DNA from 2 places in the Cupriavidus sp. FW216-B1 genome. Region 2 is predicted to be linked to the other one. Evidence: predicted binding sites of a transcription regulator. Region 2 holds the regulator's gene; the other holds the start of a gene.
What was found. The regulator LexA, encoded in region 2, represses DNA repair genes until DNA is damaged. The targets are predictions, from matches to a motif close to ACTGTATNNNNATACAGT.
Positions count from the first base shown of each region.

Region 1: a site for LexA is predicted at 2,632-2,649, ahead of dinB (DNA polymerase IV). Genes of this name have one in related genera too.

Region 1 is NZ_JBYTEL010000027.1:50,325-64,888, reverse strand. It holds gene AC3WXD_RS31680 (hypothetical protein) at 61-1,245, opposite strand; gene dinB (DNA polymerase IV) at 1,406-2,569, opposite strand; gene AC3WXD_RS31670 (hypothetical protein) at 2,693-3,184, opposite strand; gene AC3WXD_RS31665 (23S rRNA (adenine(2030)-N(6))-methyltransferase RlmJ) at 3,522-4,379, opposite strand; gene mnmC (bifunctional tRNA (5-methylaminomethyl-2-thiouridine)(34)-methyltransferase MnmC2/FAD-dependent 5-carboxymethylaminomethyl-2-thiouridine(34) oxidoreductase MnmC1) at 4,637-6,685, shown strand; gene tig (trigger factor) at 6,915-8,273, shown strand; gene clpP (ATP-dependent Clp endopeptidase proteolytic subunit ClpP) at 8,370-9,020, shown strand; gene clpX (ATP-dependent Clp protease ATP-binding subunit ClpX) at 9,232-10,506, shown strand; gene lon (endopeptidase La) at 10,756-13,167, shown strand; tRNA gene AC3WXD_RS31635 (tRNA-Val) at 13,490-13,565, shown strand; tRNA gene AC3WXD_RS31630 (tRNA-Asp) at 13,658-13,734, shown strand; gene AC3WXD_RS31625 (SurA N-terminal domain-containing protein) at 13,931-14,564, shown strand, end outside.
Region 2 is NZ_JBYTEL010000036.1:13,599-28,162, forward strand. It holds gene AC3WXD_RS33880 (pyridoxal phosphate-dependent aminotransferase) at 1-529, opposite strand, end outside; gene AC3WXD_RS33885 (Mth938-like domain-containing protein) at 837-1,217, shown strand; gene AC3WXD_RS33890 (peroxiredoxin) at 1,384-1,845, shown strand; gene AC3WXD_RS33895 (PhoH family protein) at 2,197-3,918, shown strand; gene AC3WXD_RS33900 (hypothetical protein) at 4,090-4,530, shown strand; gene AC3WXD_RS33905 (C40 family peptidase) at 4,662-5,336, shown strand; gene AC3WXD_RS33910 (inorganic phosphate transporter) at 5,438-6,448, opposite strand; gene AC3WXD_RS33915 (DUF47 domain-containing protein) at 6,462-7,088, opposite strand; gene AC3WXD_RS33920 (replicative DNA helicase) at 7,313-8,704, opposite strand; gene rplI (50S ribosomal protein L9) at 8,924-9,376, opposite strand; gene rpsR (30S ribosomal protein S18) at 9,408-9,686, opposite strand; gene priB (primosomal replication protein N) at 9,690-9,989, opposite strand; gene rpsF (30S ribosomal protein S6) at 10,079-10,453, opposite strand; gene AC3WXD_RS33945 (asparaginase) at 10,555-11,553, opposite strand; gene lexA (transcriptional repressor LexA) at 11,814-12,470, shown strand; gene AC3WXD_RS33955 (hypothetical protein) at 12,591-12,761, shown strand; tRNA gene AC3WXD_RS33960 (tRNA-His) at 12,920-12,995, shown strand; gene AC3WXD_RS33965 (DUF808 domain-containing protein) at 13,707-14,564, shown strand, end outside.

The DNA.
Region 1 (14,564 bases), on a different contig from region 2:
CGGGAGGCGTGCTCTCCCTCGCACCAAAGTCTTTCCCCCGCACCCCTTCCACGGCCCCGGCTACCCAATTGCCGGCGCCAGGGCAGCATCCTTCCCATTCGCCCGCCTGACAAAATCCAGCCCGAACAGCACCATCGCGACGATCACGCATCCACCGAGCAGCGAAAGCACCGCCATCGCCGGCATCCCCGGGCCGGCGCGCCGGTCGGGCAGGGTTGGTCCGGAGGCGAAATGCGCGTTGACGAGGTGCCGGGTGCGAAGCTCTTCGGCAATCAGGCCGACGTCGTTGAAGACTTCGCGGATGTCGTCGTCTTTCAGGTCGGTGCCGTCGAACACGTCTTTTTGCAGCGCCAGGTAGCCGGCCAGCATCGCCTTGCCTGACCTGGGCGGGGTGGCCAGGGCTTCCGCGCGCGCGAAGAAGGTTTCGCGCAGTGCGTTCTGGGCGGCGTCCCGCTCGAGCGAGACGAGCTGCATGCGCAGGTCGGCGATGGCGGATTCCGCGCCGACGAGTTGCGCCACGGGCGACAGGTATTTCGAGCTGGCGGCATCGGACGAGAGCAGTTGCCGGGACGCCAGCCGGTCGGCGCCGGGGTATCGGCCGGCGATGACCTTGAGGGACTTCAGCCGCTCGGTTTCCTGTCGGAGCTCGATTCGCTTGGCAATGATCTGGTTGTCGATCTGCTGCTTCCGGGACTTGAATTCGGCGGCCTTGGTGTGGACGATTTCGGTCAGTTCCTGGCGCAGCATCGTGTCCTTGAGGAAGTCGCCGAGGATTTCCACCCTGGCCGCCGCGTCGGCGGGCGAGGTGGCGGCAATGGAGATGTGGAAGCCGAGGATGTCGGGGTCGAGCGGGGTTTTGGTGTTGTTGAGGTAGCCGAGCTCCGCCTTGGAGTAGGGCAGCACGGGCGTGACGTGCTTGCGGAGAAAATTTTCCTGCAGGGAGTGGGTCAGGTAGCTGCCGTTGGCATCGGTTTCCAGTTTCTCGCTGAGGAGAAAGCGCTGCAGGGCGCTCTTGTCGGCGAACGCGGCGCGCTGGGCGTTGTATTCCGCCAGCTTCCGGCTGGCCCGCAGAAAGCCGTCGCTCTTGTAGCTTGCGCTGGCCAGGTAGAGGACCGAGAACAGGAGGAACGCCACGGCCGGGGCGAAGATCGCCATCCGCCTCCAGTGCCGGCGCAGCCATTGCCACAGGGCGATGGCGGAGGGTGGCAGGGCACGCGTGCTTTCCGGCGATCTGGCTTCCGACATGGTGTCTCTTTGAATCGATGGATGGAAATGCGCCGGTTGCGCGCCGGCTTACTAGAATCCATCAACACAGTGAGGCAATGGCTGGCGAATTTTCCTAAGTGCAATACGGAATCATCTCGATATTGCGTACTTGTCCGTAATTTGCGCGCCGCGCACCCGCTCAGCCGGCTTCATCGAACGGCAATTCGCCTTGCACCGGCAACGGCGCGAGGTCGTCTTCTCCGGCCACCGTCAACGCGCTGACCCTGACGCCCAGCAACCGTATCCTGCGGTCGAGCGTGACCCGTTTCACGCATTCGGTGGCGGCGCGCCGCAGTTGCACGGCGTCGGCGGTGGGCTCGGGCAGGCTCTGGTCGCGCGTGACGGTCTGGAAGTCGTCGTAGCGCAGCTTGACGCCGACGGTGCGGCCGACATAGCCCTTGCGGTGCAGGTCTTCGGCCAGACGCTGGCACAGGCCGGTGAAGATTTCGGAGAGGGCCTGGCGGTCCTGGCGCGGGTGGAGGTCGCGCTCGAAGGTGGTTTCGCGGCTCATGGACTTGGGTTCGGCGCTGACCACCACGCTGCGGTCGTCGCGGCCCTGGGCGGTTTCCGCCAGCCACGCGGAGTAGCTGCGGCCGAAGTGGCTTTGCAGCAGGCCGAGGTCGGCATGGGCGAGGTCGCCGACGGTGGCGATGCCGAGGCCGGCGAGCTTCTCGGTGGCCTTGGGGCCGATGCCGTTGACCTTGCGCACGGGCAGGGGCCAGATGCGCGCGGGGATGTCCGCGGCGGTGAGCAGGGTAAGCCCGTCGGGCTTGTCGAGTTCGGAGCCGATCTTGGCGAGCAGCTTGTTGGGGGCGATGCAGATGGAGCAGCTCAGTTGCGTGGCTTCGCGCACGGCCTGCTTGATGCGCGTGCCGAGTTCGGCCGGCTCGCCTTGCACGTCGCTGAGGTCGATGTAGATTTCATCGATGCCGCGGTCTTCGATCTGGTCGGTGAAGGCGTGGACGGCGGCCTTGAACAGGCGGGAGTAGTGCCGGTAGGAATCGAAGTCGGTCGGCAGCAGGATGGCGTCCGGCGCGAGCTGGGCGGCTTTCATCATGCCCATCGCGGAGAAGACGCCGAGCGCGCGCGCCTCGTAGGTGGAGGTGGTGACGACGCCGCGGCCGGCGTAGTCGCGCAGGCGGGCGAAGCGCCGGCTGCCGTCGGGCAGCGTCTCGGGCGTGGCGTTGCGCCCGCCGCCGATCACCACGGGCTTGCCGCGCAGTTCCGGGTACCGCAGGAGTTCGACGGAGGCGTAGAACGCGTCCATGTCCAGGTGGGCGATGCGGCGGGTTGCGGATGGCATTGGCGGCGGCTGGGATCGGGCGACGCCTGCGTCCTGCCGTGGCCGGGCGCAGCGTCTCCATGACTGTATGCATATACAGTATATCGAAGTCCGCGCCGGATACGGAATTGTCCGAGTGTGTGCCTAGCGCAGCAGGAAGGCGATGTCGTCGACGCTGATCCGCGCCGGCGGCACGCCGCGGCGCTGCTGGAACAGGATGTGCTGGAGCACCTGGCGGCGCTGGGCGGCGAAGACGGCGAGGTTGATCGGCGAGCCGGTGCGGGCGTAGTGCTCGATCAGCAGCTTGTAGGCGCGGTGGCGCAGGCGCAGCGCTTCGCCGTCGGCGCGGAGCTTGCCGGCGTCCTCCGCCGCGGGCGGCTCGGCCGCGCGCAGGGCTTCGAGTGCGAGGGCGTGCAGGTCGCGGTAGCGGTCGAGTTCGGCCTGCGTGGTGCGCAGGCGCTCGCGCAGTTCGCGGACCTTGCGCTGCAGCCGCAGCGTCATGCCGACGCCGTGCTCGATCAGCGCGACGGTTTCCAGCGCATGGCTGGCCGCGGCGATGGTGTTCTTCCAGATTCCCCGGTCGGCCGCGTCGGCGTCCGTTGTCCAGCCGTTGCCGGCTCCGCTGAGTGTTTTCATATGACCCTTGTACCCGATGTCCGGCGGCCGGTCCTGTGGTGTCCGGTCCTGTCCGTGCGCACGGTGGCCGCGCTGGCGGCGGCCTGCCATGCCGATGGTGCCTCGTGCGTTCGGGTACGTGCCGGCATATTCCGTGTGTGTCAGGCGTGTTTCAGGCCTGTGTCACGCACGTGCCATGCCGCAGCCTCGCGCCGAGGTTTTGGGGATCGATGCTACGGTCTTAGCGGGCGCGGGCCAAGTAGAAGATGCTTAGATCTGGTTTTCCCGGCGCCTATGTCGCGCCGTTGTCGGTGCCGTCGGTGCCATCGGCAGTGCCATCATCGGCACCATCGCGACTTCAGTCTTCCCGCGCTTCGAGCGTGAAGCCGGCGCCGGCATCCTGGCCCAGCAGCGAGACCAGCGTGGGCATGGCCGCTTCCAGGTTTTCCTTGAGGCGCCACGGCGGGTTGACGATGAACATGCCGCTGCCGTGCAGGCCCAGCCCGCCGGCCACCGGCTGCTTGACCGTGAGCGTGACGTGCAGCCAGCTCTTGAGCGGCAGCTTCTTGAGCTGCACCGGCAACTGCACCGATTCGCGGCGCTGCACCTCGGGATACCAGATGGCATAGATGCCGGTGGCGAAGCGCTGCAGGCCGTCCTGCAGCGTGCGCACCACGCGGGCGTAGTCCTGCTTGTCCTCGTAGGACGGGTCGACCAGCACCAGCGCGCGGCGCGGCGGGGGCGGCAGGATGGCGTTGATGCCGGTGAAGCCGTCGCCGTCGTACAGCATGACGCGGCGGCCGGCGCCGCGGAAGTTGTCGCGCAGCACCTGGATTTCCGTGGGGTGCATCTCGAACAGGCGCAGGCGGTCGGCGTCGCGCAGCATCTGCCAGGCCAGCCACGGCGAGCCCGGATAGTGCCGCAGGCTGCCATCCGGGTTGAGCGTGCGCACCTGTTCCAGGTAGTCCTCCAGCACGGTGGGCATGGGCCGCTTGGCGGCGGCGGCCTGCCACAGCCGGGCGATGCCGGTCTCGAACTCGCCCTTCTTCTGCGCGTAGGCATGGTCCAGCGCGTACAGCCCGGCGCCGGCATGCGTGTCGATATACCAGAACGGCTTGTCTTTCTGGGTCAACTGCTCCAGCAACTGGACCACGATGGCGTGTTTGAGGACATCGGCGTGGTTGCCGGCGTGGAAGGCGTGACGGTAGCTGAACATGGCAAGGCGGGCGAAAGACGGCAAAAAGAGCGGCCGAGGGGCGGCAAAAGCGCAGCAAAAAGAGCGGCAGGAGCGCGCGGATGCCGGGCGGTGGATGCCGGGCAGGGCGGCGGCGCAGGGCGCTATGCTACCATCGCCGCCACCCGGGGCCGTCCGCCCTGTCCGCCCCCGCTGGCTGGATTCCCGGTGGATTTCTCCGGTGCGTTTGCCCGGAATTTCTCCCGATTCCCCTCATGCCAGACGTTCCTGCCCGCTTCATGTCCCGCTCACTGGATCCCGCCGAACCCGTCTTCTCCGATGCCGGGCCGCCTTATTCGACGCGCTATGGCGACGTCTACCACAGCGACGAGGGTGGCCTCGCGCAGGCCCGCCACGTGTTCCTCGGCGGCAACGGCCTGCCGCAGGCGTGGGGCGGGCGCGACCAGTTCGTGATCCTGGAGACGGGCTTCGGCCTGGGCCTGAATTTCCTGGCGACGTGGCAGGCGTGGCGGGCCGATCCGCGGCGCTGCCGGCGCCTGCATTTCGTTTCCATCGAGAAGCATCCGTTTACGCGCGACGGCCTGGCCGCCGTCCATGTCAGGATGTCCGGCGCGGCCGAACTGGCTCCGCTGGCCGAGCAGCTGCAGCAGGCGTGGCCGCTGGCGCTGCCGGGCATGCACCGGCTGGCGTTCGAGGGCGGGGCGGTGGTGCTGACGCTGGCCTTCGGCGACATCGACACCATGCTGCCGCGGCTGGTGCTGGGCGCCGATGCGTTCTACCTCGATGGCTTCGCGCCCGAGCGCAATCCCGAGATGTGGCAGCCGCCGCTGATGAAGCGGCTGGCCCGGCTGGCGCGGCCCGAGGCCACGCTGGCGACCTACGCCGCGGCCGGCTTCGTGCGCCGCGGCCTGCGGGCCGCCGGCTTCGAGGCCCGGCGCGCGACCGGCTACGGCAGCAAATGGCACATGACGGTGGGGCATTTCCCCGCCGAGCGCGCCCGGCGCCGGCATCCGCCGCCGGCGCCCGCGGCCTGGCCCGAGCGCCATGCGATCGTGGTCGGCGCCGGGCTGGCCGGCTGCGCGGTGACGGAGCGCCTCGCCGCGCGCGGCTGGCGCGTCACGCTGTTCGATGCGCATGACGGTCCGGCGCGGCTGACCTCGGCCCATCGCGCGGCGGCCATGCATCCGCACCTGTCGTCGGACGACAGCATCCTGTCGCGGCTGTCGCGCGCCGGCAATCTCGCCTCGCTGCGCCACTGGGCCGCGCTGGCCGCGGCCGGCCACGCGCCGGGCTGGCACGAGTGCGGCGTGCTGCAGACCGGCGCCGGCGAGGAAGACGCGCGCATCCAGCAGGCCGCGCTGGCCGCGCTCGGGTTTCCCGCGGCCTTCGCGCGCTGGATGCCGGCCGAGGAAGCCGCGCGCCGGCACGCCGCGGCGGTGCCGCTGGGCGGGCTGTGGTTCGAGCAGGGCGGCTGGGCCGCGCCGCCCGACATCTGCGGCGCGCAACTGGCGCAGGCCGGGGCGGCGCTGACGGCGCGCTTCGGCTGCCGCGTCGCGCGGCTGGCGCGCGACGGCGACGGCTGGCTGGCGCTCGACGCGGCCGGCGCGGTGCTGGCGCGGGCGCCGGTGGTGGTGCTGGCCAATGCGCATGAAGCGCTGCGGCTGCTGCCGCTGCGCCACGTGACCATCGACCGGGTGCGCGGGCAGTTGACCACGCTGGCGGCGGCGCAGGTCGAGCAGCTTGGCGCCTGGCCCGACTGCGTGGTCACGGGCACCGGCTACCTGCTGCCGCGCGCCGCCGACGGCAGCGCGGGGGTCGGCTCCAGCTACGAGCCGGCCGACGCCGAGGACGGCGCGGAGGGCGCGCGCGCCGGCGTGCATGCCGAGAACCTCGCCAAGCTCGGCGCCTTGCTGCCCGGGCTGGCCGGCGCCGCGGGCCGGCTCGATGCGGCCGCGCTGGACGGCTACGTCGGCGTGCGCAGCGTGTCGCACAACCGCCTGCCGCTGATCGGCCGCATCGCCGACGAGGCGCGCGCCGCGCAGGACGCCGCGGCGCTGCGCGGCGCGCGCCTGCGCGACGTGCCGCGCCTGCCCGGCCTGTACGCGGCCCTTGCATATGGCTCGCGCGGCCTCACATGGGCCGCACTGGGCGCCGAACTGCTGGCCAGCCAGATCGACGGGGAGCCGTTGCCGCTGGAGCTGGAGTTGGCCGAGGCCGTCGATCCGGCGCGGCTGCTGGTGCGCGCCCTGCGGCAGGGGCTGGCGGGGGACGCGGGCGGGTCCGCGCCAGCCGCCGCTGGGCCCGGTTCCGAGTCCGTTCCCGGCTAAAAACTGCCGGAAGCGAACGAAAACCGTGCGATAATCCCCGTTTTCCGTTTGCGCGGGGCCTGTGCCCGGAAGCTCCGGGGCGTGGTTTCCAGCGCATGCCGGCAAGCTTGCGGACAGGACTTCGCACTGGCACCGGCGCTCGCCGCCGCGCATTGCCCCGCTTCATGCCGGGCGCGCGGGCGGGGTGCGCTTACGAACACAACAACATCTCTGGATTGGATCAACGACCATGTCGAATGTCATTGAAAACCTTGGCAAACTGGACCGCAAGGTGACCCTGGCCATTCCCAAGGCCGAAGTCGAAAAGGAAAAGCAGGATCGTCTGGTTCGCTTGTCGAAGACGGTGAAGATGTCCGGTTTCCGTCCCGGCAAGGTGCCGATGAAGATGGTCGAGAAGCAGTACGGCCAGCAAGTCGAGTTCGAAGTGCGCTACGACAAGGCTGCCCGCAAGTTCTTCGACATCACCAAGGAACAGGACGTCAAGGTCGCCGGCCAGCCGCGCTTCGAAGTCAAGACCGAAGGCGTGGGCGAGGACGAAGTGGCGTTCGACGCCACCTTCGAGGTGTACCCGGAAGTCAAGCTGGGTGACCTGGCCACGGCCGAAGTGACCCGCACCAAGACCGAAATCACCGATGCCGAAGTCGACAAGACCATCGACATCCTGCGCAAGCAGCGCGTGCACTACCACACCCGCGGCGAAGCCGGCGAGCACGGCGACGGCGGCGGCGAAGCGGCTGCCCAGAACGGCGACCGCGTCACGCTGGACTTCGTCGGCAAGATCGACGACGTCGAATTCCCCGGCGGCAAGGCGGACGACTTCGCCTTCGTGCTGGGCGAAGGCCGCATGCTGCCCGAGTTCGAGCAGGCCGCCCTGGGCCTGAAGGTCGGCGAAAGCAAGAGCTTCCCGCTGACCTTCCCCGCCGACTACCACGGCAAGGAAGTGGCCGGCAAGACCGCCGAGTTCACCGTCACGCTCAAGAAGATCGAGTGGGCGCACCTGCCGGAAGTCAACGACGAGTTCGCCAAGTCGCTCGGCATCGCCGACGGCAGCGTCGAGAAGATGCGCGCCGACATCCGCGAGAACCTCGAGCGCGAAGTCAAGCGCCGCACCCACGCCATGCTGAAGGACCAGGTGATGGACGCGCTGCTCAAGGCCAGCGAGCTGGACGTGCCCAAGGCACTGGTCGAGCAGGACCAGGAGCGCCTGGTCGAGATGGCCCGCCGCGACCTGGAACAGCGCGGCATGCCGAACGCCAAGGACATGCCGATTCCGGCCGAGATGTTCACCCAGCAGGCCGAGCGCCGCGTCAAGCTGGGCCTGATCCTGGCCGAGATCGTCAAGGCCCACGGCCTGGACGCCAAGGCCGACCAGATCAAGGCCGAGATCGAGGACTTCGCCAAGAGCTACGAGGACCCGAAGGAAGTCATGCGCTGGTACTACGGCGACCAGCAGCGCCTGGCCGAGATGGAGGCCTACGTGCTCGAAAACAACGTGGTAAATTTCGTGTGCGACAAGGCCAAGGTCACCGACAAGACGGTGTCCTTCGAGGAACTGACTGCCGAAGGCAACCAGCCCCAGCAGGCCTGAGCCTGGCCAGTCCGGCGCGCCGTCTTCTGACGGCGGCGCCGGCCGCGGCCTCGCTTCTCGCCGCCTTGTCTCTCACCGAACTCCAGGAGAACTTGCATGACCCGCAATGATTTGCTTGACCGTCTGGCCACCACGCAGGCCTCCGCCCTGGAAACGCAGGGACTCGGGCTGGTGCCGATGGTGGTCGAGCAGTCCGGTCGGGGCGAGCGCGCCTATGACATCTACTCGCGCCTGCTGAAGGAGCGCGTGATCTTCATGGTGGGCGAAGTCAACGACCAGACCGCTAACCTGGTGGTGGCACAACTGCTGTTCCTGGAGAGCGAAAATCCCGACAAGGACGTCTCGCTCTACATCAACTCGCCGGGCGGCTCGGTGTCGGCGGGCCTCGCCATCTACGACACCATGCAGTTCGTCAAGCCGGACGTATCCACGCTGTGCATGGGCATGGCCGCCAGCATGGGCGCGTTCCTGCTGGCAGCCGGCGCCAAGGGCAAGCGTTCGGCGCTGCCGAACTCGCGCATCATGATCCACCAGCCGCTCGGCGGCGCGCGCGGCCAGGCCTCGGACATCGAGATCCAGGCCCGCGAGATCCTGTACCTGCGCGAGCGCCTGAACGGCATCCTGTCGGAAGTCACCGGCCAGCCGGTCGAGAAGATTGCCCGCGATACCGATCGCGACAACTTCATGAGCGGCGACCAGGCGGTGGACTATGGCCTGATCGACAAGGTCATCGCCCGCCGTAGCTGAAAACGCCACCCCGGGACCCGCGGGTTCCGGGGCCGGCGCGGATTGAAGAAGGCTATGCAGAAACGAGGCCTGGCGCCTCGTTTTTTGCTTTTGCCCCACAGCGTAGGGGTTCCACCGCCGCGCCAATTGTTTTGGCGTATGATGCGTTTGAAGCGTATCCCCGCAGCGCCTTGGCCCTGCGGCACGCACACTGCTAATGTGACTGATTCCTATGGCGGATAAAAAAGGTTCATCCAGCGAGAAGCTCCTTTACTGCTCGTTCTGCGGCAAGAGCCAGCACGAGGTAAAGAAGCTCATCGCCGGCCCGTCGGTGTTCATTTGCGACGAATGCATCGACCTGTGCAACGAGATCATCCGCGACGAGGCAGCGGCATCCGACAAGGATGCCGGCGCCACGGCCAAGTCCGATCTCCCCACGCCGCACGAGATCCGCGAAAGCCTCGATCAGTACGTGATCGGGCAGGAACAGGCCAAGAAGATCCTGGCCGTGGCGGTGTACAACCACTACAAGCGCCTCAAGCACCTCGGCAAGAAGGACGACGTCGAGTTGTCCAAGAGCAACATCCTGCTGATCGGGCCGACCGGCTCGGGCAAGACGCTGCTCGCGCAGACGCTGGCGCGCCTGCTCAACGTGCCGTTCGTGATCGCCGACGCCACCACGCTGACCGAAGCCGGCTACGTCGGCGAGGACGTGGAAAACATCATCCAGAAGTTGCTGCAGAACTGCAACTACGAGGTGGAGAAGGCGCAGCGCGGCATCGTCTACATCGATGAGATCGACAAGATCTCGCGCAAGTCGGACAACCCGTCCATCACCCGCGACGTGTCGGGCGAGGGCGTGCAGCAGGCCCTGCTCAAGCTGATCGAGGGCACGATGGCCTCGGTGCCGCCGCAGGGCGGGCGCAAGCATCCGAACCAGGACTTCCTGCAGGTCGACACGACCAACATCCTGTTCATCTGCGGCGGCGCGTTCGACGGCCTGGAAAAGGTCATCATGCAGCGCTCGGACAAGACCGGCATCGGTTTTGCCGCGCAGGTGCAGAGCAAGGAAGAGCGCGACGCCAGCGAAGTGCTGCCGCAGACCGAGCCGGAAGACCTGATCAAGTTCGGCCTGATCCCGGAACTGATCGGCCGCCTGCCGGTGGTCGCCACGCTGGCCAAGCTCGACGAGGCCGCGCTGATGCAGATCCTGGTCGAGCCCAAGAACGCGCTGGTCAAGCAATACCAGAAGCTGCTGGCGATGGAAGGCGTGGAGCTGGAAATCCGCCCGGCCGCGCTGTCCGCGATCGCGCGCAAGGCCATCCGCCGCAAGACCGGCGCGCGCGGCCTGCGTTCGATTCTCGAACAGTCGCTGATGGACGTGATGTACGACCTGCCGAACTACAAGGGTGTGCAGAAGGTGGTGATTGACGAGAACACCATCACCGGGGATGCCCCGCCGCTGCTGATGTACGAGGACCAGCCCAAGGTGGCCGGTTCGAACTGACGGCGAACGCCGGCGCTTTGTGTTTGATCGAGGCCGGCAGCGAGACCGAAAGGCCGCTCGCAAAAAGCGAGCGGCTTTTTTTCTTCATTTTCGTAAAACGAAGGGGAGGAAACGGGGGTATGCTGTTTGGACGGGTCCTGCAAGTGCGGAAACCGGCATTTGCATGGGGTCATGAATCGTTGGCGAAGCGTGTCTTGCAATCGATTCATGCGGCCCAATTTACGCCTAAATGACTGACTGGGGAAAATGATGTCCGGAACACAACTCCTCCCGGCTGAGCCGATTCGCCTGCCACTGTTGCCGCTGCGCGACGTGGTGGTGTTTCCGCACATGGTGATCCCACTGTTCGTGGGACGTCCGAAGTCCATCAAGGCGCTTGAAACTGCGATGGAGTCGGGCAAGAGCATCATGCTTGTAGCCCAGAAGACGGCGGCCAAGGATGAGCCGACCGCCGACGACCTCTACGAGGTGGGCTGCATCGCCAATATCCTGCAGATGCTCAAGCTGCCCGACGGCACCGTCAAGGTGCTGGTCGAAGGCACGCAGCGCGCGAATATCCGCGAAGTGAGCGAAGACGACTCGCACTTCATGTGCGAAGCCGTGCCCGTGCCGCCGGGCCCGGTCGAGACCGCCGAGACGGAGGCGCTGCGCCGCGCCATCGTGTCGCAGTTCGACCAGTACGTGAAGCTCAACAAGAAGATCCCGCCCGAGATCCTGACCTCGCTGTCGGGCATCGACGAGCCCGGCCGCCTGGCCGACACCATCGCCGCGCACCTGCCGATCAAGCTCGAGCAGAAGCAGAAGATCCTCGAGATGGTGAACGTCACCGAGCGCCTCGAGAGCCTGCTGTCGCAGCTCGAGGGCGAGATCGACATCCTGCAGGTCGAAAAGCGCATCCGCGGCCGCGTCAAGCGCCAGATGGAGAAGAGCCAGCGCGAGTACTACCTGAACGAGCAGGTCAAGGCCATCCAGAAGGAACTGGGCGAGGGCGAAGAGGGCGCCGACCTGGAAGAGCTCGACAAGCGCATCAAGGCCGCGCGCATGCCGAAGGAAGCCAAGAAGAAGGCCGACGCCGAATTCAAGAAGCTCAAGCTGATGTCGCCGATGTCGGCCGAAGCCACCGTCGTGCGCAACTACATCGACACGCTGGTCAACCTGCCGTGGCGCAAGAAGAGCAAGGTCAACAACGACCTCGCCAACGCCGAGCGCGTGCTCGACGAAGACCACTATGGCCTGGAGAAGGTCAAGGAACGCATTCTCGAGTACCTCGCGGTGCAACAGCGCGTGGACAAGGTGAAGGCGCCGATCCTGTGCCTGGTCGGGCCCCCCGGCGTGGGCAAGACCTCGCTCGGGCAGTCGGTGGCGCGCGCGACGAACCGCAAGTTCGTGCGCATGGCGCTGGGCGGCGTGCGCGACGAGGCCGAGATCCGCGGCCACCGCAGGACCTACATCGGCTCGATGCCGGGCAAGATCCTGCAGAGCCTGTCCAAGGTCGGCGTGCGCAATCCGCTCTTCCTGCTCGACGAAATCGACAAGATGGGCATGGACTTCCGCGGCGATCCTTCGTCGGCGCTGCTCGAGGTGCTGGACCCGGAACAGAACCACACGTTCCAGGACCACTATATCGAAGTGGACTTCGACCTGTCCGACGTGATGTTCGTGGCGACCTCGAACTCACTGAACATTCCGCCGCCGCTGCTGGACCGCATGGAAGTGATCCGCCTCTCCGGCTACACCGAAGAGGAAAAGGTCAACATCGCCCAGCGCTACCTGCTGCCCAAGCAGATCAAGAACAATGGTCTGAAGGCAGGCGAGATCGAAGTCAGCGAGGAAGCGCTGCGCGACATCATCCGCTACTACACGCGGGAAGCGGGCGTGCGCTCGCTCGAGCGTGAAGTGTCGAAGATCGCGCGCAAGGTGGTGAAGCTGCTGCTGCTCAAGAAGGAATCGGGCACGGTCAAGGTGGCCTCGGACAACCTGGACAAGTTCCTCGGCGTGCGCAAGTACGACTTCGGCCTGGCCGGCAAGGAAAACCAGGTCGGCCAGGTGACTGGCCTGGCGTGGACCGAGGTGGGCGGCGACCTGCTGACCATCGAAGCCGCGATCATGCCGGGCAAGGGCAACATCACGCGCACCGGCTCGCTCGGCGACGTGATGAAGGAGTCGGTCGAGGCGGCCCGCTCGGTGGTGCGCTCGCGCGCCCGCCGCCTGGGCATCCCGGACGAGATGTTCGAGAAGCGCGACATCCACATCCACGTGCCCGAAGGCGCCACGCCCAAGGACGGTCCTTCGGCCGGCGGCGCCATGACCACGGCGCTGGTGTCGGTGCTGACGGGCATCCCGGTGCGCGCCGACGTGGCCATGACCGGCGAGATCACGCTGCGCGGCGAAGTGCTGCCGATCGGCGGCCTCAAGGAGAAGCTGCTGGCGGCCCATCGCGGCGGCATCAAGCTGGTGCTGATCCCCGAGGAGAACGTGAAGGATCTGGCCGAGATCCCGGACAACGTCAAGAACGCCATCGAGATCATCCCGGTGCGCTGGATCGACAAGGTCCTGGAACTGGCGCTCGAGCGCAAGCCCGAGCCGCTGCCCGAGGAAGTGGCCAAGCCCGCCGACGTGGCGGACAAGGCCGCGGCCAAGGTCGAGATGATCCATCACTGACATCGCAGGGGCCCGCTGTCCGGGGCCCCGCCGCATGACGGCAGCACGAGACGCCGCGGGTTTTGCCCGCGGCGTTTTTCATTGCGCGCAGACATCGCGAAGGTCGGGGCGCACGACCATCGCGCAGGGTTGCGCGGGGTTGCGCAGGGTTGTTTACGGGGCTTTCACGCGGCCCGTACGCGGCTTTTGCGCCGCCCGATGCGGCCATGAAGAATGCTTGGCAAAACGGCGACGCCTGTATTACACTTGCGGCCTCGCAACGCAAACAGCAGTAAGTGCTCTGATATGTGCGCGGCGATACATGCAGATTCGCGGTACGAGCGGGTGCTTAGCTCAGTTGGTAGAGCGGCGCCCTTACAAGGCGTAGGTCGGGGGTTCGAGCCCCTCAGCACCCACCACGCTCGGTGCCTCGGACGCCTCGCCGTCTCTCGCCTCTTCGGTCTCGTCGCGACGAAGAACAGCGCGCAAGAGCACGGCCGCACCGAATCCAGGAGTGGTAGTTCAGTTGGTTAGAATACCGGCCTGTCACGCCGGGGGTCGCGGGTTCGAGCCCCGTCCACTCCGCCAAACAAGCAGTGAGCAGAACGTCAGCAGAACGGGCCCTTAGCGGCCCGTTCTGCTTTTCGGCGTTCGCCGGCTTTCCCCGTTCCCGGGCGGATCCGCGCGCAACCGCGCAATGGCGGGCCGTAAATCGCGTGAAGCGTGCCGCTCCTGATAGAATCCCGGAGTTTGCCGTTCGTACCAACCCTTCTCCTGAGTCCGCATGCTTGATTTCGTACGCAACAACCGCCGCTTGATGCTTCTGCTGCTGCTGGTGCTTGTCTTCCCGTCGTTCGTATTCTTCGGCGTGGAAAGCTACTCGCGCTTCATGGACAGCTCGCACGACGCAGCCAAGGTCGACGGCCGCGCGATCACCACGCAGGAAGTCGACAACGTCGTGCGCGACCAGAGCGAGCGCATGCGCCAGGTGCTCGGCCCCAACTATGACCCGCGCCAGTTCGAAGGCGCGCAGGCCCGCCAGCAGGTGCTCGACCAGCTCATCCTGCAGCGCGTGGTGGCCAACGACGTCGCCAACAAGCATCTGACGGTGTCCGACGTGGCGCTCCAGCAAGCTATCTACAGCATCCCGGCGATCGCCAGCCTGCCCAAGCAGGCCGACGGCCGCCTCGAGCCCAAGCCCTATCTCGAACTGCTGGCCCAGCAGGGCCTCACGCCCGAGCAGCTCGAGGCGCGCATGCGCTTCGACCTCGCCACGCAGCAGCTCGGCGGCTCGATCGGCGCCACGGCCTTCGTGCCCAAGTCGCTGCTCGACCGCCTGATCGCCATCCGCGACCAGCAGCGCGACGTGCAGGTGCTGCAGTTCAAGCCGGCCGATTTCGCCGCCAAGGTCACGCCCG
Region 2 (14,564 bases):
GGTTGATGACGACGATGGCCTTGGTATTGGGCGTGATCTTGGCGCGGATGTCGTCGAGGTCGGGCATCCACTCGTTGGCCTCGTCGCACACGTAGTGCACCGGGGTGCCGCCCGACAGGCTCACCGCGGCGGTCCACAGCGGGTAGTCCGGCGCCGGCACCAGCACTTCGTCGCCGCCGTTGAGCAGCGCGTTCATCGACATCACGATCAGTTCCGAGGCGCCGTTGCCCACGTAGATGTCGTCCAGCCCCACGCCTTCGATGTTCTTCTGCTGGGTGTAGTGCATGATCGCCTTGCGCGCGGCGAAGATGCCCTTGGAGTCCGAGTAGCCCGCCGAGTTGGGCAGGTTGCGCATCATGTCCTGCTGGATCTCTTCCGGGGCGTCGAAACCGAACACGGCGAGGTTGCCGATGTTCAGCTTGATGATCTTGTGGCCTTCCTCTTCCATCTGCTTGGCCTTCTCCAGCACCGGGCCGCGGATGTCGTAGCAAACATTGTTGAGCTTGTTGGATTTCTGGATCGGTTTCACGGCGATGTCGGCAGGAGGCAAGGGCCGCCGGGCAAGCGGCGGCTGGCTAGGGAATCCGGGTGGGAAGGAGTGGTCCGCGGGCGCCTGTCCGCTGCGGTGCGACGCGAAACGTGGCAGGCAGGGAGGCAAAAGCTATAATTTATCGGATTATGACAGACTTCGGCAGGGATTCTTGCATTGCAGCGTGCGCCGCCGGGCGCTTGCCGTTCTGTCGCCGTTCCTCTTTCAACCCGCCCCCAAACCCGCCCCGGGCGGCCGCCCGCTCGCCGGGCACCCGCCGCGGGGCCGCGCCGCCAAAGGTTCCCCATTGAAACTCCACGCTGACCAGCCCAATGCCCTCAATACGGTGACCGCCTACGGGCCCGGCTATATCGAAATCAACATGGTGCGCTACACCGAGTCCGTGCTGGTCATGCCCGAGGGCGAGATCCGGCCGTGGCCGGTGCGGCGCTTCGAAGACCTGGAGCCGGCCCATTTCGAGGGCCTGCTGCCGCACGCGCCCGAGGTGGTGCTGCTCGGCACCGGCAACCGCCTGCGCTTCCCGCACCCGCGCCTGACCGACTCGCTGGCGCGCCGGCACGTGGGCGTGGACGCGATGGACCTGCAGGCCGCCTGCCGCACCTACAACATCCTGATGGCCGAAGGCCGCAAGGTGGCGGCGGTGCTGCTGCTGGAAGACCCGGCCTGAGCCTGGCCGCGGTTGCGCCGCGGCCGTCCGGGCGCCCGCGGGCACGGCGCGGCAAGTTAAGCGCGCGCCACGCTTGAAGTTTGCCGGGCCGCCCCCATCTGCCGCCACCAAGGTGGCAGCACGCATGCCGCCGCCTCCCTTCCTGCCTCTCCCAGGAGCCACAAGAATGACAATCAGTCTCGACCAGGCCGTACCCGACTTCAGCGCGCCCGCCACCGGCGGTGCTTTCCGCCTCTCCGAGCAGCGTGGCAAGACGGTAGTGCTGTATTTCTATCCCAAGGACAACACGCCGGGCTGCACCACGGAAGCCATGAACTTCCGCGACCAGTACGACGGCTTCCTCGGCGCCGACGCGGTGGTGTTCGGCATCTCGCGCGACAGCATGAAGTCGCACGAGAACTTCAAGGCCAAGCTGGAATTGCCGTTCGAGCTCATCTCCGACGGCGACGAGGCCGTCTGCACCCTGTTCGATGTCATCAAGATGAAGAAAATGTATGGCAAGGAAGTGCGCGGCATCGAGCGCAGCACCTTCGTCATCGACCGCAAGGGCATCCTGCGCCACGCCATGCGCGGCATCAAGGTGCCCAACCACGTCGACGAGGTCCTGCAGATCGTGCGCAGCCTCTGAGCGCGCCGGCCCGCGGGGCGGCCGCTGAATCGCCGCAGCAACACCCGCGCGCCGGTGCCATATCGGCGATTGCAAAACAGAAATCGTTCGGATACATTGACCCGTAATGAGTTCAGAATCCGGATGCCACGCTGTTTCATCGTCCCGTCCCAGGTGCCTCGAGCCCCGGGCCGGTAGCGGACCTGCCGTGTCTCCGGTCCGCAAGAAAGCCGTCAAACCTGCTGCACAGGTCTGGCGGCTTTTTTGTTTGTACGCACAGGACACGATCGGCACCTTCGCGGCCCAGCGCGGCCGCCCCCGTGTCCTGCGCGGTTTTCCAGCCGTCTTCTCCCCCTGAAAGGAAAGCCAAGCATGCCGCTGCCGACCATGCCCGCCAAGCCTGCTCAATTGCTTGACCCGAGCGAATTCGCCCCGGTGACCAAGCTGCCCAAGGCCAGATCCGCGACACAGGGCAAGAAACCTGTGCCGGCGCTGGAGCGCGTGGCCTTGCTGGAAACCGGAAACGGCACGACCGAAGACGCGCCGGCCGTGGTGGCCCGCGCGGGCGGCACCACGCGCGCGCGCGGCAAGGACGCGCCCGCGCCGCTGACCTCCGTGCCGACCCTGTCCTCGGTGCCCAAGGTCCCCGCCAAGACCGCCGCTGGCGCCACCGGCCGACGCGCGCCCAAGCACACCGGGCCCGCCAAGCTGTTCGTGCTGGACACCAACGTGCTGATGCACGATCCGTCCTCGCTGTTCCGCTTCGAGGAGCACGACGTCTATCTGCCGATGATGACGCTCGAGGAGCTGGACAACCACAAGAAGGGCATGAGCGAAGTCGCGCGCAACGCGCGCACCGTCAGCCGCACGCTGGACGCGCTGGTGGGCGGCACCGACGGCTCGCTCGACGAAGGCATGCCGCTGGCCAAGCTGGGCAACCGCGACGCCCAGGGCAAGCTGTTCCTGCAGACCAAGCTCAACGAGATCAAGCTGCCCGACGGCCTGCCCCAGGGCAAGGCCGACAACCAGATCCTGGGCGTGGTCAGCGCCCTGCAGCAGCAGTTCCCGGACCGCCAGGTGGTGCTGGTGTCGAAAGACATCAACATGCGCATCAAGGCGCGCGCGCTGGGCCTGCCCGCCGAGGACTACTTCAACGACCAGGTCCTCGAGGACAAGGACCTGCTCTATTCGGGCGTGATGGTCCTGCCCAACGATTTCTGGGCCAAGCACGGCAAGGGCGTGGAAAGCTGGCAGGACCCCAAGTCCGGCGCCATGTTCTACCGCCTGACCGGCCCGCTGGTGCCGTCGTTCCTGGTCAACCAGTTCGTCTACCTGGAGCCCAGCGACGGCAGCCTGCCGCTGTACGCCCAGGTCAAGGAGATCAACGGCAAGACCGCGCTGTTGCAGACGCTCAAGGACTTCACGCACCACAAGAACAATGTGTGGAGCGTGACCGCGCGCAACCGCGAGCAGAACTTCGCGCTCAACCTGCTGATGCACCCGGAGATCGACTTCGTCACGCTGCTGGGCCAGGCCGGCACCGGCAAGACGCTGCTGGCGCTGGCCGCGGGCCTGGAGCAGGTGCTCGACCAGAAGCTCTACAACGAGATCATCGTCACCCGCGCCACCGTGCCGGTGGGCGAGGACATCGGCTTCCTGCCCGGCACCGAGGAAGAAAAGATGCAGCCCTGGATGGGCGCGTTCGACGACAACCTGGAAGTGCTGCAGAAGAGCGACGACAGCGCCGGCGAATGGGGCCGCGCCGCCACCCAGGAGCTGATCCGCTCGCGCATCAAGGTCAAGAGCATGAACTTCATGCGCGGGCGCACCTTCGTCAACAAGTTCGTCATCATCGACGAGGCGCAGAACCTGACGCCGAAGCAGATGAAGACGCTGGTGACGCGCGCGGGCCCCGGCACCAAGATCATCTGCCTGGGCAACATCGCGCAGATCGACACGCCCTACCTGACCGAGGGCTCGTCCGGCTTGACCTACGTGGTCGACCGCTTCAAGGGATGGAGCCACAGCGGCCACATCACGCTGGCGCGCGGCGAGCGCTCGCGTCTGGCGGACCATGCGGCGGATGTCCTGTAGCCGCCGCGCGGCGCCGGCCGCAGCGCCGCCTTTGTAGGACCGCGACCGGCATCATTGCGCGCCGGCCTGGCCTAGCATCAAGGCAAGCGCAGCGCCCGCCAGTCCGGCACCTGTGTGCCGGCGCCTGGCGGGCGCTTTTTCGTTTCGGCTCTGGATCGATGGAGGCATCGAATGGATACCCAGCATTCTCGCCAAGCATGCGCCCGGCACCATGCGCCGCGGCGCCGCGCGGCCGGCGGCCTTGCCGTGGCGGCCGCCTGCCTGCTGTGCGGCCCCGCCCTCGGCGCGGACGAAATGGTGATCCGCACGATGGGCCCGATCAGCTACGTCTGCGGCGGCATTGCCGCCGACGAGCAGCAGGCGCTGGCCGCCCAGCAGAAGAACTTCAGCATGGGCGTGCTGTTCACGCAGGGCGAGCGCGGCGAATATCTGGCCGACGTGGCCGTGCGCGTGATGCGCGAAGGCCACGAAGTCGCCAGCTTTACCGCCAGCGGGCCGAAGTGCCTCATCAAGGCCCCGCAAGGCAGCTACAATATCGAAGCGACTTATAAGGGTCAGGCCAGGTCGGTCACTGTGAGCACGGGCACCTACAACGCGCAGCTGCGCTGGTAGTTGCGTCGGTAGTTGCGTCGGTAGTTGCGTCGGTAGTTGCGCTGGAAGGCGCCCGCCGGAAGGCTGCCTTCGCGGCGGCCCCGCTCGCGGTTGGCGGCTGGCGCCTGGCCCGGGACCGGACCAGAACGAGAATGCCAACGCGCCAGACCGCCAAGCCGTCACCACGCGCGCCATCGTCACCGCTGGCGCGCGCTGCCTGCCGGGCCCGCCTGCCCTCGCTGTGCGCGGCCGCCCTGCTGCTCGCCGCCTGCGCCTCCGCGCCGCCGCCGCGCCACGGCGGCCTCTCGCGCCTGCCCGGCACGCCGATGGTGGATCCGAGCGCGGGGCTGGAAGAAGTGTCCATCCAGGCCATGTCCCTGGTCGGCACGCCCTACCGCTACGGCGGCAACACCCCCGATTCCGGCTTCGACTGCAGCGGGCTGGTGCGCTACGTGGTGCTGCGCGCCGCCAACGTCAACCTGCCGCGCACCACCGAGGCGATGGGCGAGCGCGGCGTGCCGCTCGAGCGCAGCCAGGTGGCCTCGGGCGACCTGGTGTTCTTCAACACCACCGGCCGCGCCAACTCGCACGTGGGCATCTACGTGGGCCAGAACCGCTTCGTGCACGCGCCCTCCACCGGCGGCACGGTGCGCCTGGAGGACATGGGCAAGTCATACTGGGTGTCGCGCTACAACGGCGCGCGGCGCGTGGCCTCCGCCGCCGTGCCGCCGCCGGCCCAGCCGCAGCAGCCCGCGGCGCCGGCGATCCCCGCCGCCCCACCGCCGGCGCAGGACGACGACCCGATCGCCGCCTTCGCCAACCGCTAGCGCGGCGCCGGCGCGCTTCCCGCGCGCCATGAAAAAAACCAGGCTTCACGCCTGGTTTTTTCATTGCCGACATCGGCCTCACCGGCGCCGCGGGCGCCGGCTCAAAGCACATGCAAACCGATCCACCATGCGATCGCCGCCATGAAAGCCGACGCGGGAATGGTCAGCACCCACGCCCACACGATGTTGCCGGCCACGCCCCAGCGCACCGCCGACATCTTCTGCGCCGAGCCCACGCCGACGATGGCGCCGGTGATGGTATGGGTGGTGGACACCGGCACGCCCAGCGCCGAGGCGATGAACAGCGTGATGGCGCCGCCGGTCTCCGCGCAGAAGCCGCCGACCGGCTTGAGCTTGGTGATCTTCTGGCCCATCGTCCGCACGATGCGCCAGCCGCCGAACATGGTGCCCATGCCGATCGCCACGTAGCAGCAGACGATGACCCACACCGGCGGCTCGGCGCCGCCCTGCGCCACGTGGCCGCTGGCGATCAGCAGCATCCAGATGATGCCGATGGTCTTCTGCGCGTCGTTGCCGCCGTGGCCTAGGCTGTAGAGCGAGGCCGACACCAGTTGCAGGCGGCGGAACCAGCGGTCCACGCGCGACGGCGGCGTGCGGAAGAAGGTCCAGCCCACGATCACCATCATCAGCGAGCCGAGCACGAAACCCAGCAGCGGCGAGATCACGATGAAGGCCACGGTCTTGGCCAGCCCGCCGCCGACCAGCGCGCCGGTGCCGCCCTTGGCCACCGCGGCGCCCACCAGCCCGCCGATCAGCGCGTGCGAGGACGACGAGGGAATGCCGTAGTACCAGGTGATCAGGTTCCAGGCGATGGCGCCGACCAGCGCGCCGAAGATCACGTGGTGGTCGACGATGTTGACGTCGACGGTGCCGGTGCCCACCGTGGCCGCCACCTTGAGGTGGAAGATGAAGATGGCCACCACGTTGCACATGGCCGCCATCGCCACCGCGTGGTGCGGCTTGAGCACGCCCGTCGACACCACCGTGGCGATCGAATTGGCGGCGTCGTGGAAGCCGTTCATGAAGTCGAACAGCAAGGCGAGCGCCACCAGCAGGCCGATGACCCACAGGCTCATTTGTATTGTGTGCATGCCGATTCGTGCCTCAGGCGTTTTCCAGGACGATGCCTTCGATGATGTTGGCAACGTCCTCGCACTTGTCGGTGATGGTCTCGAGCTGCTCGTAGATGGCCTTGAGCTTGATCAGCCGTTTCACGTCGGTCTCGTCGCGGAACAGCTTCGACATCGCCGAGCGCATCACGCGGTCGGCCTCGGACTCGAGGTGGTCGATCTGCTGCGCCGTCTTGAGGATGGCGCTGGCGTTGCTCATGTCCTCGAGCAGGCCGACCGCGATCTTGACCTGGTCGCAGCACTGCACGCAGATCGAGGCCAGCTTGCGGGCCTCGTCGGTCAGGCTGGTCACGTCGTACAGCGAGATGGTCTCCGCCACGTCCTCCATCAGGTCGAGGATGTCGTCCATCGTGGTGATGAGCTTGTGGATCTCGTCGCGGTCCAGCGGCGTGATGAAGGTCTTGTGCAGCAGGTCGATGGTGTCGTGCGTGATGCGGTCGGCCTTCTTTTCGGTGGCCTGCACGCGGCGCGCGTGCGCCTCGGCATTGGGCAGGTCGTTGACCAGCACTTCCAGCTCGCGGGCGGCGGTCACCGCGCAATCGGCATGCTGGTTGAAGTATTCGAAGAACTTGCCCTCCGTGGGCATGAATCGGCCGAACATGGGTTGTTCCTTGTCGGGGCGCGCGAGCGCCCCCGGGTTATTGCCTGGGCGACTGGCTCAATCGGCCAGGCATACATTGCAGACAGCCGCCTGGCGGCGGCTGTCATCAAAACGAAATATTTTACAGGTATGCGGGCTGCAGCCGAATCTCTTTCACGTCCGGCGTGGGCGATCGGCCACGGCGGGACCGCTTTGCCACCGCCCAGGCCGCGCCAGGACTGGCTTCAGGTGTCGTTGTCGAAGAAGGCCGGGCCGCCGCTGAAGTTGTCGAATTTGGTGAACTGGCCCAGGAATGTCAGGCGCACGGTGCCGATGGGACCGTTACGCTGCTTGCCGATGATGATCTCGGAGGTGCCCTTGTCCTGCGAGTCGGGGTTGTAGACCTCGTCGCGGTAGATGAACAGGATCACGTCGGCATCCTGCTCGATGGCGCCCGATTCGCGCAGGTCGGACATCACCGGGCGCTTGTTGGGGCGCTGCTCCAGGCTCCGGTTCAACTGCGACAGCGCGATCACCGGGCAGTTGAGTTCCTTGGCCAGCCCCTTGAGCGAACGGGAGATTTCCGAGATTTCGGTGGCGCGGTTCTCGCCGCTGCCCGAGCCCGACATCAGTTGCAGGTAGTCGATGATGATCAGGCCAAGCTGCCCGCACTGGCGCGCCAGGCGGCGCGAGCGCGCGCGCAGCTCCATCGGGTTGAGCGCCGGGGTCTCGTCGATGAACAGCTGCGCGTCGTTCATGCGCTGGATGGCATGCGTGAGGCGCGGCCAGTCCTCGTCGAGCAGGCGGCCGGTACGCAGGCGGTGCTGGTCCAGCCGGCCGACCGAGCCCAGCATACGCATGGCCAGCTGGGTGCCCGCCATTTCCATCGAGAACACCGCCACCGGCAGGCCCTGCTCCACCGCCACGTGCTCGCCGATGTTGAGCGAGAACGCGGTCTTGCCCATCGACGGGCGGCCGGCCACGATGATCAGGTCGCCGGCCTGCATGCCGCTGGTCATGCGGTCCAGGTCGATGAAGCCGGTCGGCACGCCGGTCACGTCGGTGTTGCTGTCGCGGTGGTACAGCTCGTCGATGCGCTCCACCACCTGCGTGAGCAGCGGCTGGATTTCCTGGAAGCCCTTCTGCCCGCGCGAGCCTTCCTCGGCGATGGCGAAGACCTTGGACTCGGCTTCGTCGAGCAGCTCGCGCACCTCGCGCCCCTTGGGCGCGAAGGCCGCCGAGGCGATGTCGTCGGCCACCGTGACCAGCTTGCGCAGCACCGAGCGCTCGCGCACGATCTCCGCGTAGCGGCGAATGTTGGCCGCGCTGGGCGTGTTCTGCGCGAGCGAGTTCAGGTAGGCCAGCCCGCCCACCTCCTCCGCCTTGCCGGCCACCTGCAGCATCTCGTAGACGGTGATGACGTCCGCAGGCTTGGTCGCCGAGATCAGCCGGGCGATGCTCTGGAAGATCATCCGGTGGTCGAAGCGGTAGAAGTCCGACTCGGAAAGGAAGTCGGCGATGCGGTCCCAGGCGGCGTTGTCCAGCAGCAGGCCACCCAGCACCGATTGTTCGGCCTCGATGGAATGCGGAGGTACCTTGAGATTGTCTAGTTGGGGGTCGCTGACAGGCGCGTTCATGGGGAGGGATTATAACGGCGCGCACAGGCGAGCCGGAGGAGAAATCGCGGCGTGTGCGGCGATGTGACGGCAGGACAACCACCCCGGCCGGGCCGAAGCCGGAACCCCGGGCCAAAACAAAAAGGCAGGAGCGCCTGGCTCCTGCCTTTTTGTTCCTGCCTGCGGCCGCTGCCGCTGCGGAGATCCCTCGCGGGCCCCGCGGCGGCGGCCGGTTCCGGCTTAGACGTGTTCGCCCAGGACGGAGACCGTCACGTCGACCACCACGTCCGTGTGCAGCGAAACGCTGACCGGATGATCGCCAACGATCTTCAGCGGGCCGTTCGGCAGGCGCACTTGCGCCTTCTCGATCTTGAAGCCTTGGCCTTCCAGGGCGGCGGCGATGTCGGCATTGGTGACCGAGCCGAACAGGCGGCCGTCCACACCCGACTTCTGGGTGATCTGCACGGTCAGGCCGTTGAGCTTCTCGCCCTCGCCCTGCGCGGCAGCCAGCTTCTCGGCGGCGGCCTTTTCCAGCTCGGCGCGCTTGACTTCGAACTCGCTGATGGCGGTCTGGGTCGCGCGGCGGGCCTTCTTGTTCGGGATCAGGAAGTTACGGGCGTAGCCGTCCTTCACGCGAACGATGTCACCCAGGTTGCCCAGGTTGATGACTTTTTCCAGCAGAATGATTTGCATCGTGTTTTCTCCTTGACGGACCTAGGGCCGATCAGTTCTTGTGCAGGTCGGTGTAGGGCATCAGCGCGAGGAAACGCGCGCGCTTGATGGCCGTATCGAGCTGACGCTGATAGTGCGCCTTGGTGCCGGTCAGGCGGGCCGGCGTGATCTTGCCGTTGTCGCCGATGAAATCCTTCAGGGTGTCCAGATCCTTGTAGTCGATCTGTTCCACGCCGGCCACGGTGAAGCGGCAGAAGCGCTTGCGCTTGAACAGCGGGTTCTGCTGTTGGAAGCGCTTCTTGTTCTTGTTGTCACGTTTGACGAATGCCATGATTCAATCCTTTTCGAATGCTTTACATCCAGTGATGTGAAAGACGAGAGCCTTGCTGTTGCGGTGCTTGCGGGCCAGGAATCCTTCGCAGTCGAGCATCGCGCCGAGCGGCGTGCGCTCGAGCCGTTGTCCGATCTGTCCGATCCCCATCGCGGCGATGGCAAATTCCACCTGCCTGGGCGTCTGCGCCTCGACCGTCTCGCCCGCGTACTGCAGGATGCAGTTGACGACGGGGACGCCGGCCGGGGTATAGCGCAGGGCATCGCGTTCGGCGAGGGTTGCGCAGAGCCTCAACTGGTTCAACGCTGCCTCCGTTCCCGGTACCCGTGCCCGCCCGCGCCGCCGCGGCGCCTGCGATATTCAGCGCCCGCGGCAACCGCAAGAGCCCGCACTTAGGCGGCCTGGCCTTCGGTGGTCTGTTGCGCGGCCTTGCGGGCTTCTTCGCGCTGCACTTCCTTCATCATCGGGGACGGTGCGGTTTCGGCCTTCTTGGTCTGAACGATGAGGTGGCGCAGCACCGCGTCGTTGAACTTGAACGCGTGTTCGAGTTCAGCCAGGGTTTCCTTGCCGCATTCGATGTTCAGGCAAACGTAGTGAGCCTTGGCCAGCTTCTGGATCATGTAGGCCATCTGACGGCGGCCCCAGTCTTCCACGCGGTGGATCTGGCCTTCCTGCGAGGTGACCAGCGTCTTGTAACGCTCGATCATGGCCGGAACCTGTTCGCTCTGGTCCGGATGGACGATAAATACGATTTCGTAATGACGCATTGACGCTCCTTTTGGATAAGCCACCCGGGCGCCATGTCCGGTGTGGCAAGGTTGGATAGCCTTAAAGTATAGCGCGCTTTCCACGCATAGGGCAAGCTGCTTCAGTTATCGGCAAAGAGCGCCTGCAACGCCGCCGGATCCGCCGCCAGCGCCGGCCTGGCCGCCAGCGCGAGCAGCAGCAGCACGCGCGCCTTGTAGGGATTCAGGTCGCCGGCCGACACGAAGACGCCGGCGGTCGGCCGCGGCTGCGCCGGCATCGCCACATGCCCGGCCCCGGTGCGCGAGCTGCGCACGACCGCCACGCCCGCCGCGGCGGCCTCGGCCAGCGCCTCCGCCAGCGACTGGTGGATCGAGCCGTTGCCCGCGGCGGCCACCACGAGGCCGCTCACCCCGGCCGCGACCAGCGCATCGACCATCACCCGGCCCGGCTGCGCGTAGCTGGCCAGGATTTCCACCTGCGGCCACGCCGCCGGCACCGGCATGGCCGCGACCGGCAGCCGCAGCGGGGCGCGGGTGAAGCAGACGAAATCGTCCTGCACATAACCGACCGGGCCGCCCGCCGGCGAAGCGAAGGCGTTCACCGCCGCCGTGTGCGCCTTCACGGCGTCGCGCGCGGCGTGGATCTCCTGGTTGACGACCAGCAGCACGCCCTTCCCCGCCGACGCCGGATGGCTGGCCACGCGCACCGCGTCGAGCAGATTCAGCGGGCCGTCCGCGGACAGCGAAGTCGACGGCCGCATGGCCGCGGTCAGCACCACCGGCAGCGTGGCCTCGCAGGCCAGGTGCAGCACCATCGCCGTTTCCTCCAGCGTATCGGTGCCGTGCGTCACCACGATGCCGGCGACGTCGGGCTGCGCCGACCAGAAGCGGATCCGCTCGACCAGCCTGGACCAGAGCGCGAACGACATGTCCTTGCTGTCCACCTGCGCCACCTGCTCCGCCTCGATGCGCGCTACCTCGCCAAGCGCGGGCACGGCTCCGAGCAGCGCCGACACCGGCACCGTGGCGGCCTGGTACTTCGCGCTGCTGGCGGGATTGGACGAAGAACCGGCAATGGTGCCGCCGGTGGCAAGCACAACGACGCGACGCAGTGAGGACATGGCGGGGGACGTGTAGGAAGCCTGGAGTCGAAAAAAACGCGCGCCCGGAACGGGCACCGCGTGCCGCGGATTGTAACCCTGCGCATCCCGACACCCGCAAGGCGCGCCCGCAGGCAGGCGTGTTGCAAACTATTCGTCGATGCGCCGCGTCCTAAAAATTCCGCTTGCACTTCACTCGATACTGTATAAAATCACAGCATACTGTTTAAACGTACAGTGCCTTCCAATAACAGCGAAAACAACAGCGAACAACGGCGACTATGGCGACCCTGACACCGCGGCAGCAGCAGATTTTCGACCTGATTCGCAGCACTCTCCAGCACACCGGCTTTCCGCCCACGCGTGCCGAGATTGCCGCCAAGTTCGGCTTCTCCTCGCCCAATGCCGCGGAAGAGCATCTGCGCGCGCTGGCCCGCAAGGGCGTGATCGAACTCACCCCCGGCGCGTCGCGCGGCATCCGCCTCAAGGTATCGCGCAGCGACTCCGAGTTGCCCGACCAGTTCTCGCTGCCGATGGCGGGCGTCATGCAGCTGACGCTGCCGCTGGTCGGCCGCGTCGCCGCCGGCAGCCCGATCCTGGCCGCCGAACACATCGACCGCCAGTACCAGGTCGATGCCTCCGTCTTCGAAGTCCAGCCCGACTACCTGCTGCGCGTGCGCGGCCTGAGCATGCGCGACGCCGGCATCCTCGACGGCGACCTGCTCGCGGTCAAGCGCGCCAGCGAAGCCGCCAACGGGAAGATCGTCGTGGCCCGGCTCGGCGAGGACGTCACCGTCAAACGCCTCAACCGCCGCGGCGACACGATCGAACTGATCGCGGAGAACCCCGACTTCAGCAACATCATCGTCCAGCCGGACCGGGAAGAATTCTCCCTGGAAGGCATCGCCGTCGGCCTGATCCGTACCGGCGCGTTCTAAAAGCCCCAAGCCTCAAGTGCGGCTGGAGCGGGTTCGCCCGCCTCGAGCTGCACCCGATATGCCAACGCCATCCGCGCTGCGGATGCCGACAACTGTTGTTGCAAATCACCAGGTGTAGCCATGCTCCCAGCCAATCGCTTCTCCACCCGCCGCCCCGTCAAGCCCGTTCCGTTCCGCCAGTCCAAAGGCGTGCGCATCTACCAGGGCGCGCAGCGGCGCACGATGGTCGGCAGCATGGCCGCCATCTGCCGCATGCTCGAACTGGAAGACCTTCCCAAGCTGTCCGTGTAATGGCGCGTGCCACGTGGTGGCGCAGCGTGGAGACGGTTGCCATTCGCCGCATGCGCCAGCCTCATGAAATTTTTTGAGGCGAAGTACTAGCCATGTGCCAATGAAGTTTGTATAATCTTGTTTTTCGTCGATCAGCACTCAGCTGAAAGACAACGACGGTGGCTGTAGCTCAGTTGGTAGAGTCCAGGATTGTGATTCCTGTCGTCGTGGGTTCGAGTCCCATCAGCCACCCCAGAATTCTCTTCGGTATCGACGGCTTAAGCATTAACCAGCCGTTCGCGATACAAGATATCCGATAAAAGCGGATATACCCAACGGCGCCTCTGGCGCCGTTTTTGTTTTCTGCCGCTGGCAAGCATCGCACCGATGCTCCAATTTGCCATTGCCCGGACTCCCCTCCTCAAACCAACGTCGCCAGTTGACCCGCTTATCGCGCATGCGAGGCCGGCCATTTTGCAATTGTTGACAGTCAAACGGTACGTTGCTTCTTATGCTGGCCGCGGCACCATCCCCTTGGTGCTCATATTCGACACTTCCCGATGCCGCTGCGCTGCTCCCCCGGCCCAGCGGCTTTTTTTTGGCGGAACGGCGGCCGCAGCCGCGGTGACAGTTGTTGACAGTCCATGTCTCCGCATCCTGATAGCCTTCAATCTCGCATCGTCATCCTCCGCTGGGTACGGTGCGGCTTCCTGTCCCCGCCGGGCATTCGTGTCCGGCGGGGTTTTCTTTTTTGGCCGATGCGTGGTTCCGATGTCTTGCGGACTTCGGGACCTGACCGCCATCGAGTGGCCATGCAAGATGCCCCGGCCACTGCCTCTCGATTCATGGCGGACATGCCATCCACATGGGGAAGGCATTATCCTGACACCGCACTCCCCATGCGCGCGGAAATTGCGGGGCGACGCTGTTTGTCCCGATACCCACTACACACCAGGAGATCTGGATATGGCCGGCTCGAGCCTCTTGCTGCTGATCGACGACATCACCTCGATCCTTGACGACATCGCGTCCATGAGCAAGCTCGCCGCCAAGAATACCGCCGGCGTGCTCGGCGACGATCTCGCTCTCAACGCGCAGCAAGTCACGGGCATGAAGGCCGACCGGGAGCTGCCGGTGGTGTGGGCAGTGGCAAAGGGATCGCTGCGCAACAAGGCAATCCTGGTGCCGTCCGCGCTGGCGATCAGCGCCGCGATTCCGTGGGCGATCACGCCCCTGCTGATGATGGGCGGCGCCTTTCTCTGCTACGAGGGATTCGAGAAGATTGCGCACAGCCTGCTGCATCGGCGGAAGGCACCGGAGGCGACTGTCATCCGGAGCGAGCCGCCGGCAACGGATCTGGCTACGCTCGAAAAAACGAAGGTCCGCGGCGCGGTGCGCACGGATTTCATCTTGTCGGCGGAGATCATCGTCATCTCGCTCGGCACGGTTTCCGAGGCGACGTTCGGCACGCAGGTTGCCGTATTGTCGGTCATCGCACTGGTCATGACGGTGGGCGTCTATGGCCTGGTGGCTGGCATCGTCAGGCTCGACGATGCCGGGCTTTATCTTCACCAGCGGCCATCGGCAGCGGCGCGCGCCGCCGGCCGGGCCATTCTGCGCATGGCGCCCTGGCTGATGCGGGCGCTTTCGGTGGCCGGCACGGTTGCCATGTTCCTGGTCGGCGGGGGAATCCTGGTGCATGGCTTTCCTGGCGCGCACCACGTGACGGAGCGCGCGGGCGCCCTGCTGGGCGCGGAAGGCAGTCTTGACATGCTCGGTCCCCTGCTCGTCAATGGCGTGGCCGGCATCGTGGCCGGCGCGCTG